2 regions of the Herbidospora sp. RD11066 genome follow, and region 2 is predicted to be linked to the other one. Evidence: predicted binding sites of a transcription regulator. Region 2 holds the regulator's gene; the other holds the start of a gene.
The links. Region 2 encodes HrcA, which represses chaperone genes, less so after heat shock. Its sites were predicted from a motif close to TTGGCACTCTCNNNNNGAGAGTGCCAA; they were not measured.
Positions count from the first base shown of each region.

Region 1: the regulator HrcA is predicted to act here: its motif matches at 3,182-3,208, upstream of groL (chaperonin GroEL).

Region 1 covers NZ_BAAGDO010000005.1:27,359-34,635, forward strand. Annotated here, with positions in the region: gene ACYQ78_RS20315 (alpha,alpha-trehalose-phosphate synthase (UDP-forming)) at 1-137, opposite strand, end outside; gene ACYQ78_RS20320 (RNA polymerase sigma factor) at 234-794, shown strand; SAM riboswitch class I at 852-990, shown strand; gene thrC (threonine synthase) at 1,005-2,249, shown strand; gene ACYQ78_RS20330 (MoaD/ThiS family protein) at 2,273-2,548, shown strand; gene ACYQ78_RS20335 (cold-shock protein) at 2,873-3,073, shown strand; gene groL (chaperonin GroEL) at 3,356-4,984, shown strand; gene ACYQ78_RS20345 (GNAT family N-acetyltransferase) at 5,057-5,464, opposite strand; gene ACYQ78_RS20350 (HelD family protein) at 5,524-7,277, opposite strand, start outside.
Region 2 covers NZ_BAAGDO010000001.1:183,871-191,147, forward strand. Annotated here, with positions in the region: gene hemW (radical SAM family heme chaperone HemW) at 1-805, shown strand, start outside; gene ACYQ78_RS00775 (DUF3097 domain-containing protein) at 789-1,595, opposite strand; gene ACYQ78_RS00780 (hypothetical protein) at 1,606-2,280, opposite strand; gene hrcA (heat-inducible transcriptional repressor HrcA) at 2,421-3,434, shown strand; gene dnaJ (molecular chaperone DnaJ) at 3,435-4,565, shown strand; gene ACYQ78_RS00795 (16S rRNA (uracil(1498)-N(3))-methyltransferase) at 4,598-5,323, shown strand; gene ACYQ78_RS00800 (hypothetical protein) at 5,473-6,186, opposite strand; gene ACYQ78_RS00805 (SigE family RNA polymerase sigma factor) at 6,183-6,788, opposite strand; gene ACYQ78_RS00810 (histidine triad nucleotide-binding protein) at 6,917-7,258, shown strand.

The sequences.
Region 1 (7,277 bases), on a different contig from region 2:
AGATGGTCGTCACCTCCGGCCACTTCTGACAAACCGGACACCAGTCCGCCGCCGCCTCTCCGCATCGTCAGCGCGCCGTCATCCGAGAGGATGAACGAGACGGGCCCGCGGTTGGAGGCGATCAGCGTTGAACTCACGGTGGGCACACCCCAGATGGCCGGAGGACTAAGAAAAGATGTCGTCGACAATAGGATGTCAGGAAACCCCCGGCCGCCGAAGAATCGGGGCAGTCAATGCCGCTTGACGAGACCACCGAGGAACTGGCCCGCACCGCGGCCACCGGCGACCACGTCGCCCTCGGCGAACTGCTGCGCCGCGTCGAACCCGATGTGCTGCGCCACTGCGAACGCCTTCTCCCTTATCGTCAGGACGCCGAAGAGGCCTGTCAGGACACCCTGCTCGCGGTGGCCCGCAACATCGGCCGTTTCGAGGGCCGCTCCCGCTTCTCCACCTGGCTGCACATCGTGACCGCCAACTGCGCCCGCACCACCTACCGCACTTTGAAGCGCCGCTCCGCCGAGCAGTCGAGCGACGACCTGGCCGAGCAGCGGCCCGACCCCCACCGGGTCAGCGTGATCGCCGGCGCCCGCCTCGACCTGCTCGACGCCATCGAGGCGCTGGAGGCCGAGAAGCCCGATCTGGCCCGCGCGCTGGTGCTCTGCGACATCGTGCAGCTCGACTACTCCGACATCGCCGCGCAGCTCGGCATCCCGCTCGGCACCGCCAAGAGCCGCATCCACCAGGCCAGGAAGCACATCCAGGCCTCGCTGGGCGACGGATATCTCGGAAGGTGAGACAGCGATTCGGACTCTGACGGGTCCAAGGTACAGTTTTGTGGACAACTGAATATTTGCTCATCCAGAGGGGTGGAGGGACCGGCCCTGCGAAGCCCCGGCAACCATTCCGATTCAACTCGCCACGGGGCGAGGCCGATCGGAACAGGTGCCAATTCCGGCCTGTGATCAAGGCGGTCGCAGGCGAAGATGAGGGAAAGGCCTCGCTTCATGGCGCTTCAGCACGACTTCGGACCCGCCGTCGCCCTCTCCTGCCGCGAGTGTGGCGCCCGCTACGACCTCGGTCCGATCTTCGCCTGTCAGGACTGTTTCGGGCCACTTGAGGTGGCGTACGACTTCGGCACCGTGACCCGCGAGGACATCGCCGCCGGTCCGGCCAACATCTGGCGTTACAAGGCCCTGCTGCCCGTCCCGGCGAACGTCGCCGACAAGCCCAACCTCCAGCCCGGCTGGACCAAGCTCCACCACGCCGGGAACCTCGGCGCCGAGCTCGGGCTCCGCGACCTCTACGTGAAGGACGACTCGGGCAACCCGACCCACTCGTTCAAGGACCGCGTCGTGTCGATCGCGGTTGAGGCGGCCCGTAACTTCGGGTTCACAACCCTTTCGTGCTCGTCGACCGGCAACCTCGCGGGCGCCGTCGGCGCCGCCGCCGCGCGGGCCGGGCTCGACTCGTGCGTGTTCATCCCGTCGAACCTCGAAGAGGCCAAGATCGTCGTCGCGTCCGTGTACGGCGGCAAGCTGGTCGGCATCGAGGGCAGCTACGACGAGGTCAACCGCTTCTGCTCCGAGCTCATCGGCGACCCGCTGGGTGAGAAGTGGGGCTTCGTCAACGTGAACCTGCGGCCCTACTACGCCGAAGGCTCCAAGACGCTGGCCTACGAGATCGCCGAGCAGCTCGGGTGGCGCATCCCCGAGCAGATCATCATCCCGATCGCCTCGGGCTCCCAGCTCACCAAGATCGACAAGGGCTTCAAGGAGCTCATCGCGCTCGGGCTGGTGGAGGACACCCCCTACAAGATCTTCGGCGCCCAGGCCGAGGGCTGCTCGCCGGTCTCGGCCGCCTACAAGGCCGGGCACGACGTCGTGCGCCCCGTGAAGCCCGACACGATCGCCAAGTCGCTGGCCATCGGCAACCCGGCCGACGGGCCCTACGTGCTCGACATCGCCCGGCGCACCGGCGGGGCCGTCGAGGACGTCACCGACCCCGAGATCGTCTCGGCGATCCGGCTGCTGGCCCGCACCGAGGGCGTCTTCGCCGAGACCGCCGGCGGTGTCACGGTCGGTGTGCTGCGCAAGCTCACGGAGGCCGGGGTCATCGACCCCGAGGCCACCACGGTGGTCCTCAACACGGGCGAGGGACTCAAGACCCTCGACGCCGTGCAGGCGGAGGCCCGCCCGACGGCGGTCATCCGGCCGTCTCTCGACGCCTTCCGCACCGCATTCGCCAACTAACGCCTCGTAAGGAGAACATCATCATGAGTGTTTCAGTGCGGATTCCGACGATTCTCCGTACGTACACCGGAGGCGTGGCCGAGGTGGCCGGCGAAGGGGCGACGCTGCGCGAGGTGTTCGAGAAGCTCGAAGCCGACTACCCCGGGATCGGGGCCCGGATCCTCGATGAATCGGGCAAGGTGCGGCGTTTTGTCAACGTCTACGTCGGAGAAGAGGACGTCCGTTTCTCCGAAGGTTTGGACACTCCAACCCCGGCCGGCGTACAGATTTCGGTGATCCCCGCCGTAGCCGGAGGGTAACCTTCCGCAGCCTTTCCCACACCCACGTACTCCTACAGTGCGTGGGTGTTTCTATGTTTACCTGCACTTCTATCGTTATCGAAGCTTAATGAGTGCCATGGCATATGGTGCAATTCTCAACCAACCAATCTCTAACCGAAAAAGAAGCCCTCTCGCTTTGGGCGAACGACAACAAGTCAGGGGTCGATTGACTCTGTTGTCCCACGCCTTGCCATGTGTATGGTCGAGAACGATCGACGTAGCCGGGAAGAACGGCTCGAAAGGTCACGGATCAGCGGTGGAATGGGCGGATCCGTTGCCAGGCCCAGCAAGAGGAGTCGGAAAGTGGCGCAGGGCACCGTCAAATGGTTTAACGCGGACAAGGGCTACGGCTTCATCGCGGTAGACGGTGGTAAGGACGTTTTCGTCCATTACTCGGCAATCATGATGGACGGCTACAAGGCCCTGGAGCAGGGTCAGCGTGTCGAGTTCGACATCACGCAGGGACAGAAGGGTCCACAGGCGGAGGGTGTCCGGACCGTCTGATCCCCACCAGGCAGTAATCAACCCCACAACCCCCAACGACGTGGAGCCCGGTCCGCAGCCTGCGGTCCGGGCTCTTCTTTCGTGGAGGTGCTGGTCGTCGGCCTTCGGCTTGCACTCGACCGGTGAGAGTGCTAAACAGTTGGTTGGCACTCCCCGGCCGGGAGTGCCAACCATACGGATCGAGGCGATGGGGCCTGCCAAAGGGTATGCGGGCCTTGCCGTCGCGGGCGTCGGCTCGGTCCTCTCTTTCGAAGCCACCCTCTTACTGGGAGGTCCAGCCTTATGGCAGCCAAGATGATCGCGTTTGACGAGGAAGCCCGGCGCGGTCTCGAGCGCGGTATGAACCAGCTCGCCGACGCCGTCAAGGTGACCCTCGGCCCCAAGGGCCGAAACGTCGTGCTGGAGAAGAAGTGGGGCGCCCCCACGATCACCAACGACGGTGTCTCCATCGCCAAGGAGATCGAGCTCGAAGACCCGTGGGAGAAGATCGGGGCCGAGCTCGTCAAGGAAGTCGCGAAGAAGACCGACGACGTCGCGGGTGACGGCACCACCACCGCCACCGTGCTCGCCCAGGCGCTGGTGCGCGAGGGTCTGCGCAACGTCGCCGCCGGCGCCAACCCGATGTCCCTGAAGAAGGGCATCGAGGCCGCCGTCGAGCGCGTCAGCGAGGAGCTTTCCAAGCTCGCGAAGGACGTCGAGACGAAGGAGCAGATCGCCTCCACCGCCTCGATCTCCGCCGGTGACACCGAGATCGGCGAGCTCATCGCGGAAGCGATGGACAAGGTCGGCAAGGAAGGCGTCATCACCGTCGAGGAGAGCAACGCCTTCGGCCTCGAGCTCGAGCTCACCGAGGGTATGCGCTTCGACAAGGGCTACAACTCGGGCTACTTCGTCACCGACCCCGAGCGCATGGAGGCGGTCCTGGAGGACCCCTACATCCTCGTCGTCAACTCGAAGATCTCCGCGAACAAGGACCTGCTGCCGCTGCTCGACAAGGTCGTGCAGGCCGGCAAGCCGCTCCTGATCATCGCCGAGGACGTCGAGGGCGAGGCCCTCGCGACCCTGGTCGTGAACAAGATCCGCGGTCTGTTCCGCTCGGTGGCCGTCAAGGCCCCCGGCTTCGGCGACCGCCGCAAGGCCATGCTGGGCGACATCGCCACGCTGGCCGGCGGCCAGGTCATCTCCGAGGAGATCGGCCTCAAGCTCGAGTCGACCACCCTCGACCAGCTCGGTCGCGCCCGCAAGGTCGTCGTGACCAAGGACGAGACCACCATCGTCGACGGCGCCGGTGACGCCGACCAGATCGCCGGCCGGGTCAACCAGATCCGCGCCGAGATCGACAACACCGACTCCGACTACGACCGCGAGAAGCTCCAGGAGCGCCTCGCCAAGCTCGCCGGCGGCGTCGCCGTCATCAAGGCGGGCGCGGCCACCGAGGTCGAGCTCAAGGAGCGCAAGCACCGCATCGAAGACGCCGTCCGCAACGCGAAGGCGGCCGTCGAAGAGGGCATCGTCCCCGGCGGTGGCGTGGCTCTGCTGCAGGCCTCGGCCAAGGCGTTCGACAAGCTGGAGCTGTCGGGCGACGAGGCGACCGGCGCCGCGATCGTGAAGAAGGCGCTCGAGGAGCCCCTGAAGCAGATCGCCGTCAACGCCGGCCTCGAGGGCGGCGTCGTGGTGGAGAAGGTCCGCAACCTGACCCCGGGTGAGGGCCTCAACGCCGCGACCGGCGAGTACGTCAACATGTTCGACTCGGGCATCATCGACCCGGCGAAGGTGACGCGCTCCGCGCTGCAGAACGCCGCTTCGATCGCGGCCCTGTTCCTCACCACCGAGGCCGTCATCGCCGAGAAGCCGGAGAAGAACCCGGCTCCCGCGGGCGGCGGCATGCCCGGCGGAGACATGGACTTCTAAGTCCATCAGCACCACACAGAGCAGGCGGTCCCCGTTTCCGGGGCCCGCCTTCTTCTGTTTCCGGGTGTACGACTAGAGGTGCTTCACCCAGCGGCCCCACTCTTCTTGGAGCGTGTAGCCGGTCGCCGTCCACGCGGGGTGGGCGTCGGTGTTGCCGTGCAGGACCATCGCGTCGACCCGGAAGGCGCCGAACGCCTTGAAGCGCTCCTCCGCGGCGGCGATGAGCTGTTTCCCGATGCCCCTGCGCCGCGTCTCAGGTGCGACCGCGAGCCGGTAGAGGTGCGCGCGCCAGCCGTCCCACCCCGCGACGACCGTGCCCACGATGGCGCCGTCGAGTTCGTACACGAGCAGGGCTTCGGGGTCGCGCTCGATGAGCGCGTGCACTTTCGCGGGGTCGTCACGCCGGTCGGTGCCCTCGGCGGCGGCCACCCAGAAGGTCAGGATCGCCTCGACGTCGGCCGAGGTCGCAAAGCGGATCATGGCGTCACCCTGCCACGGGAGCGGGGCCGGCGTCGCGGACATTTCCGACTCGGCCCGGTTCACAGCGCTTCCGGGAGCGGGCGGCTGTGCACCACGGTCAGGGTGGTGACGGCTCGGGTGAGGACCACGTAGAGGCGGGCCAGGCCCCGGGGCTCGGCCTCGACGATGTCGGCCGGTTCGACCACCACGACGTGGTCGTACTCGAGACCCTTGGCGAGGCCCGCGGGGACGACCAGGACCGTCGAACCGTCGCCGTCCGGGCCCAGCACGGGGGTGCCGAGGGCGGTCGCGAAGGCCTCCGCGTCGGCGTCGCGGACGATGACACCCACCGAACCCTCGCCCGCGGCGCTCACGGCGCCCCTGACGCCCGCCAGGACATCGGAGGTCTCCACGAGCCTCAGCGAGCCCGCACCCGGGCGCAGCGAGCGCGGGGCGGCCAGTTCGGGGGCGATGCCGGGCAGCAGGCGGGCGGCGTAGTCGAGGACCTCGCGCGGGACGCGGAAGCCCAGGGTCAGTTCCGTCACCAGACCCTCGGCGAAGCCCAGGTGCGTGAGTACGGCGGTCCACGAGCGCGCCGACCACGGCGTGGTGCCCTGCGCGAGGTCGCCCAGGATGGTCGCCGAGCCGTTGCGGCAGCGGCGGCCCAGCGCGCGCAGCTGCATCTCCGACAGGTCCTGCGCCTCGTCGACGACCAGGTGGCCGTGGGAGGGGGTGCGGTCCATCAGGTCGGCCAGCTCGTCGAGGAGCGCTCCGTCGGCGCCGCTCCACTTCGCACTCTTGTGGGACTTGTAGGGCTTCGTCCACAGCAGAGCGGTCTGTTCTTCGGCCGTCAGGTCGGTCTTGGCGGCGCGGGCCAGGAACTCGGGGTCGGCGAGTAGCCGGAACAGCACCTGCTCGGGGACCAGCTTCGGCCAGACCTGGTCGACCACGGCCTTGACCGACTTCGAGCGGGCCACGGCGTCCTGCACCCGGTCGTCGGGTGACTCGCCGCGCCGCTCCATCTGCACCAGCACCTGGTGGGCGAGCCGCTGCGCCAGCGCCGCCCGCCCGGGGTTGTAGCGGGTCGTGCCGCGCAGCGAGGCGACGATCTCGCGCACCTCGTAGTCGGCCACGCGGTAGCGGTTGGCCCCCTTGGTGACCAGCACCCCTTCGAGCGGTTTCACCACATGCAGCCACATGGCCCGCTTCAGCACGGCGGCCATCCGGGCGTCACCTTTGACGGCCGAGACCGCCGGATCCTCGGGGTGCGCGTGGTCTCCCAGGATGCCCGCCACGGTCGTCTGGTCGACCTTCACCTCACCGAGCGCGGGAAGAACCGAGGAGATGTACGACAGGAACGCGCGGTTCGGACCCACGATCATGACCCCGGCGCGAGACAATTTCTCGCGATGGGTGAACAGCAGATAGGCGGCGCGGTGCAGGCCGACGGCGGTCTTCCCGGTGCCGGGCGCTCCCTGCACGCACACGGTCACGCCGAGTTCGGCGCGGACGATCTCGTCCTGGTCGGGCTGGATCGTGGCGACGATGTCGCGCATCGGTCCGGTGCGCGGGCGCTCGATCTCATCGGTCAGAATGCGGGAGGGGCCGAGGTCGCCGCCGTGGGCGAGGTCCTCGTCTTCGAAGGCGGTCAGCGCGCCACCCTGGTAGCCGAACCGGCGCCGCCGGTCGACTCCCATCGGGTCGGCCGGGCTGGCCTGGTAGAAGGCCCGGGAGACGGGTGCGCGCCAGTCGATGACGAGCGCCCGGCCGCCGCCGTCGTGGACGTGCCGGCGGCCGACGTACAGCACCGGCGGCAGGTCGTCGTCGGCGGAAC
Region 2 (7,277 bases):
GGCGATCCTGCGCGAAGGCGGCCTCAACCGCATCTCCTTCGGCATGCAGAGCGCCCGCGACCACGTGCTGCGGGTGCTGGAGCGCAACCACACCCCGGGCCGGGCCGCGCAGGCCGTCCGGGAGGCGAAGGAGGCGGGGTTCGCCCACGTCAACCTCGACCTGATCTACGGCACCCCGGGCGAGACCGACGACGACTGGCGGGCCTCCCTGGAGGCGGCCATCGCGACCGGGCCCGACCACGTGTCGGCCTACTCGCTGATCGTCGAGACCGGCACCCGCCTGGCCAACCAGATCAAGCGCGGCACCGTCCCCATGCCCGACGACGACGTCGCCGCCGACCGCTACCTGATCGCCGACGAACTGCTGGAGAAGGCCGGTTTCTCCTGGTACGAGGTCTCCAACTGGGCCACGAGCGAGCAGGCCCGCTGCCGCCACAACCTGCTCTACTGGTCGGGCGCCGACTGGTGGGGCGCCGGTCCCGGCGCGCACAGCCACGTCGGCGGCGTGCGCTGGTGGAACGTCAAGCACCCCTCGACCTACGCCGCCCGCCTCGCCGAGGGCCACTCACCGGCCCACGCCCGCGAACGCACCACCGCCGAAGAGCGCACCTTGGAGCGGGTCATGCTCGAACTCCGGCTGCGCGACGGCTACCCGCTCGACGACCTGGCCAAAGAGGTCCGGCCCGCCGCGGCCAAGGCCCTGGCGACGGGGCTGCTCGACGTCGAGGCGTTCAAGAAGGGCCGCGCCGTCCTCACCCTCCAGGGGCGGCTGCTGGCCGACGCGGTCGTCAGAGATCTGACGTGACGAAGTCGATGAGTTCCTCGACCCGGCCGAGGAGTTCGGGCTCCAGGTCGGCGTAGGTGGTCACCCGGCCGAGGATCCGGCGCCACGCGTCGGCGGGTTCGAGGCGCCAGCCGAGCGCCGCGATCACGCCCTCTTTCCAGGGGATCCCGCGCGGCACGTCGGGCCACGCCCTGATGCCCAGCACCGACGGCTTGACGGCCTGCCAGACGTCCACATAGGGATGGCCCGCCACCAGCACGTGGGGGCCGCTCACCTGGGCGGCGATGCGGCTCTCCTTGGAGCCGGGCACGAGATGGTCGACCAGCACGCCGAGACGGCGGCCGGGTTCGGGAGCGAACTCGGCGACGATCTCGGGCAGGTGGTCGACGCCCTCGAGGTATTCGACGACCACGCCCTCCACCCGGAGGTCGTGGCCCCAGATCTTCTCCACGAGCGCGGCGTCGTGGACGCCCTCGACGTAGATCCGGCTCTGCTGGGCGACCCTGGCCTTCAGGCCCTCGACCGCGATGGAACCCGAGGCGCTGCGCCTCGGGGCCTGGGGCCCGGCCTGGGGGCGGACCAGAGTGACCGTCTTCCCCTCCAGGAGGAAGGCCGCGGGCTCCAGCGGGAACAGCCGCCGTCGCCCGAACCGGTCTTCCAGGGTGACGGCCTCCTTGTCGCAGGCCACCACCGCCCCGCAGAACCCGTCGTCGGCCCACTCGACCACGAGGTCGAGCTCGGCCGGGATCTGCGGGATCGTCCCCTTCTTGGGGCGCCGCCAGTCTCCGGAGAGCACGTCCCGCTCGTACATGGCGGGAACGTTAGTACATCCCCGCCATCCGGCGCCGGGCCCGGCCGCGCCGCACCAGCACCACGATCGTGGTGATCAGGGCGAGCAGGAAACCGATGCCGGGCAGGATGACCAGCGCGGCCAGGCCGCCCACCAGACCACCCGCGGCCTCGCCGGTCACGGCCGACAGGAGCTGCTTGCCGACACCGAACGTGACGCCCTCGCCGTCGCAGGCGACCTGGTATTCGCCGGCCGCCGGGACGCCGATCGTGAAGAGCATCTCCCAGTCGTTGCCGTTGTAGGAAAGGGTCTGGTTGCCGACCGCCTTGTCCAGGGTGATCTTCTGGCTTGCGTCGGCGCCGGTGACCTGGCACGACACGTCGGTCGGCTGTCCGGCGGCGGCCCAGATGGCGGGGCTGTCGGCCGGGTCGAGGTTCACCTTGACGGTCTCGCCGCCCTGGAAGGAACTCTGCGGGGCGATCTCACCGATGTTGGCGATGGTCGAGCTGACGCCGGTGGCGAAGATGACCCCGCCGACGACGATGGTGACGAGGAAGAACACCCACGACAGAACGATCCAGAGGACGCGCGGGCGGATGGGGCCCTGAGGGGGCGGGGCGCCGTAAGGGGAGCCGTAGGGAGCCTGGGGGGCGCCGTAATAAGGGTGGGGCTGCTGGCCATGGCTCTGGCCATAAGGAGCGGTCATAGGGGACATTGTGGGATAGGCGACTTGCGGCGCATTTGCAGTCGGCTTGTTCCACCGGGCCGGGGCCGTGTTATCGCACCCTGGGAGCGGTGGCCGTACACTTGGCACTCGGGAACACAGAGTGCCAGGGAGGTGAGACCGTGCTTGACGACCGGAAGCTGGCGGTGTTGCGGGCGATCGTCGAAGACTACGTCTCCACCAACGAGCCCGTGGGTTCCAAGGCGCTCGCCGACCGGCACAACCTCGGCGTCTCACCTGCCACGATCCGCAACGACATGGCGGCCCTCGAAGACGGGGGCTACATCCACCAGCCCCACACCAGCGCGGGCCGGGTTCCGACCGACAAGGGCTACCGGTTGTTCGTCGACCGGCTGTCCCAGGTCAAGCCCCTCTCGGGTGCCGAAAGGCGGGCCATTGAGACCTTCCTGGCCGGCACCCTCGACCTCGACGAGATCGTCATGCGGACGGTCCGGCTGCTGTCGCAGCTGACCCGGCATGTCGCGGTCGTCCAGTATCCCTCGCTGACCCGATCGACGGTCCGCCACGTGGAGATCGTGCCGCTGGCCGACACGCGGGTGATGCTGGTCCTGATCACCAACACCGGCCGGGTCGAGCAGCGGGTGGTCGACCTGCCCGAAGTGATCGCCGACGACCGGGTGTCCCATCTGCGCGCCGTGCTCAACGCGGCGCTCGACGGCTGTGGCCTGGCCAAGGTCCCCGAGACCGTGGCCGCACTGCCCGAACGTCTGTCCCCCGAAGACCGGCCGGTGGCCGCCACGATCCTGTCTGTGATCCTGGAGACCCTGGTCGAACGGCATGAAGAGAAGATCGTGTTCGCCGGGGCCGCCAACCTCGCCGCCGCCGATTTCACCGTCGGACTGCGCGATGTGCTGGAGGCACTGGAGGAGCAGGTCGTCCTGATGCGTCTCCTCGGCGAGACCGACGATCTGTCCGAGCTGACCGTCCGGATCGGCTCGGAGAACCCCTACACCGGTCTGCGCGGCACCTCGATCGTGGCCGCCGGATACGGTTCGGGCGACAAGGAACTGGCCCGGCTCGGAGTGCTGGGCCCGACGCGAATGGATTATCCGGTGACGATGGGTGCGGTGCGCGCCGTGGCGCGCTATGTCGGCCAGATCCTGGCGGGGTCATAAGTGGCCAAGGACTATTACGCCACCCTCGGCGTACGCCGCGACGCCAGCCAGGAAGAGATCAAGAAGGCGTATCGCCGTCTCGCCCGTGAGCTGCATCCCGACGTCAACCCCGACCCGGCGACGCAGGAGCGCTTCAAGGACATCACCGCGGCCTACGAGGTGCTGTCCGACCCCCAGAAGCGCCAGATGCACGACATGGGCGGCGACCCCTTCGGTGGCGCGGGCGGCGGCGCTGCGGGCTTCGGCGCGGGCTTCCCGTTCAGCGACATCATGGACGCCTTCTTCGGCACGGCCTCGGCCGCGCGCGGCCCCCGTTCGCGGGCGCGGCGAGGGCGCAACGCGACGATCCGGGTCGAGCTCGACCTGGCCGAGTCGGGCTTCGGCACCACCCGCGAGCTCGTGGTCGACACCGCGATCCTCTGCGAGGTCTGCCAGGGCTCCGGCGCGGCGGCCGGCACCCACCCCGACACCTGCGACATGTGCCACGGCCGGGGTGAGGTCTCCCAGGTGACCCGCTCGTTCCTGGGCCAGGTCATGACCTCGCGGCCGTGCCCCCAGTGCGGCGGCTTCGGCAGCGTCATCCGCCACCCCTGCCAGGAGTGCTCCGGCGACGGCCGGGTCCGCACCCGCCGGACCATCAAGGTCCGCATCCCCGCGGGCGTCGAAGACGGCACCCACATCCAGCTCGCCGGTGAGGGCGAGGTCGGCCCTGGCGGCGGCCCGCCCGGCGACCTGTTCCTCGAGATCGTCGAGCGTCCCCACCCGACGTTCGAGCGCCGCGGCGACGACCTCCACTGCACCGTCCAGATCCCCATGACGGCGGCCGCCCTGGGCACCTCCCTCACCATGGAGACCCTCGACGGCGCCGAGCAGATCGACGTCCGGCCGGGCACCCAGTCGGGCCAGGTCATCCCCCTCTACGCGCGGGGCGTGCAGCGCCTCAACGAGACCGGCCGGGGCGACCTGCTGATCCACGTGAGCGTCGAGACGCCGATGAAGCTCGACCCCGAGCAGGAAGAACTGCTCCGCAAGCTGTCCCAGCTCCGAGGCGAGGAGCGCCCGCCGGGTAAGTTCGCACCCGGGCAACAGGGTTTTTTCTCACGGCTGAAAGACGCTTTCAACGGCCGGTGACCTGACCCCTTCCACGCTTCGGGAGTTTCCGAGTGACCGTCCCCGTCTTCCTGGGCGAGGTCTCCCCGGGCCCGCGACTCATCCTCGACGGGCCCGAGGGCCGTCACGCGGCGGCCGTCCGCCGCATCACCGCCGGTGAGCGCGTCGACGTCACCGACGGCGCCGGCCGGGTGGCCGAGTGCACGGTCGAGTCGGCCGGTAAGGACCACCTCGACCTCACGGTCCTCCGCGTGTACGAGATCGCGCCGCCCTCACCACGTCTGGTGGTCGTGCAGGGGTTGCCGAAGGGCGACCGGGGTGAGCTGGCCGTCGAGATGATGACCGAGGCCGGGGTCGACGCGATCGTGCCGTGGTCGGCGTCGCGGTCGATCACCCAGTGGAAGGGCGACCGCGCGGCGAAGTCGCTGGCCCGCTGGCGCTCGACGGCGCGTGAGGCCGGGAAGCAGGCCCGGCGGTTCCATCTGCCCGAGGTCACCGAGCAGGCGTCCACCAACCAGGTGGCGGCGCTGCTCGCATCGGCCGCCCTGGCGCTGGTCCTCCACGAGGAGGCGGCCGAGCCGCTGTCGCGGCTGGAGCTGCCCGAGAAGGGCGACATCGTCGTGGTGGTCGGCCCCGAGGGCGGCGTCTCCGACGACGAGCTCACCCGCTTCCGCGCGGCCGGCGCGGTGCCCGCCCTGCTGGGCCCGACCGTGCTCCGCACCTCGACGGCCGGGGTCGCGGCGGCGGCGGTCCTGCTGGCCCGCACGGGCCGCTGGTAGCCGAGGGTGCCCTTTCAGTCCGGATATTCCGGTTGGACATTTGCCGTTCAGATTCCGTTCGCATTCGAAATGCGTACCGGAAAAAGAAAACGGGCCCCTTCGGGTGCGCTTGGCACGTTCCGAGGGGCCCGCCTTTAAAAAACGCGAACTCACGACGCCGGGGTCGAGACCTCCACCGTCGTCGACGGTGTCTCCGTAGGGGTCGGGTCGGCGGTCGGGGTCTCACAGGTGTCGCCGCAGCCCGTGGGGGTCGGGGAGGGAGTGTCGGCCGACGGCGTCGGAGACGGCTTGTTCGGGGTCTTGGTCGAGGTCGGTTTCGGCTTCGGACCAGTTCCCGAGGTCGGGTTGGCCTCTTCCGTCGGGCACTTGGCCGCGGCGTTCTGGCCGGGGTCGGGCGTGGGCGTCGGCTCGTGCGTGACGCACGGGTTGGCCGACGGCTCCGGCGACGGGACGACGGCGGGCTGAGACGGGGCCACCGACGTGGCCGGGGCGGGTGTCTCAGGAGCCTTGGTCGGGTCTTGGGTCGTGATCGCGATTCCGGGCTCCGACGGAGCCGGCGGAGGCTGGAAGGTCGAGTCGGACGAAGGAAGCACTCCCTGAGGAGTCTGATCGGTTCCGTTGACGACCTCGATGATGCCCACGTTGTCCCGTATCTCGGGCACGGACACGACGACGATTCCGGCCACCAGGGCGGCGGCGGCCACGGACGCACCTATGCGCCACCACAGGAGACCGCGGAGCCCGCGGTTCTCGATGCGGTGACGGATGATCTCCAGTCCGTCGGGAGACGGCACGACCGAGTCCGCCTCCGCGCGCATCACACGGCGGAGGAGGTCACCGTGTTCGTCGGGGGGGATGGTCATGAGAACTTCTCCAGCACTGCTCGTAGTGAGGCCATGCCTCTGGCGGTGTGACTCTTCACCGCGCCTTTGGAGATGCCCATGGCGTGGGCGATCTCGGCCTCGGAAAGGTCGCCGTAGTAGCGCAGGACCAGGGCTTCGCGCTGCCGCTGGGGCAGGGCGCGGAGCGCCTCGATCACCGCGCTGCGCTCAAGCTCGCCGATGGCGCCGTTCTCGGCGCTCGGAGCGTCGGGGAGGCCCTTGGGGGCGTACTTCTCCACGACGGCCCGATGGCGCAGCACGGAGCGCGAACGGTTGACGACCGACTGTCGCAGGTAGGCCAGTGCCTTGTCGGGGTCGCGCAGCCTGCGCCAGGCGCCATGGATGGCGACGAACGCGTCTTGAACGACTTCCTCGGCGCTGGCCACATCCCGGACCAGCAGTACCGCGAGACGCACCAGCGACCGATAGTGGGCGCTGTAAAGCGCCGTAACGGCCACGTCGGCATCCCACCCGACGGGCACCGTGCCCAGCGACCTGTCGGCCACGAGGGTCTCGGTGGTCACATCAGTAGGACGCTCGTCCTTGCCAGAGGGTTTACGTTCTTCCGAATCATTAGGGGGCATGACCCAGTTGTGTCCTCGCCCGACACAGGGATTGGTTGACGGTGCAGTGTCGCACATAAACCCTATCCGGGCAGATCTTTGCCCGGGACGATCCGGGGATTACCGATTGGCAACGCTAGGCTTCCCTCGTGAAGAATGAGTGCTTGTTCTGCGCAATCGTGGCCGGTGAGATACCCGCGACGGTCGTTCACGAGACGGACACCACCCTTGCCTTCCGTGACATCAACCCCCATGCCCCCACTCATGTTCTGGTCGTGCCGAAAAACCATGTGCGCGACGCCGGTGAGTTGGCGGAGGCTGGTCTCGCCAACGAGGTGATCAACGCGGCGAAGGCGGTCGCGGTCGCCGAGGGCATCGCCGAATCGGGCTACCGGCTGATCCTGAACAGCGGACCCGACTCGGGGCAGAGCGTCTTCCACGCCCATCTCCACGTGCTGGGCGGGGCTCCGCTCACGCTCCAGATGGGGTAGCGGACGGCTACCATTGACA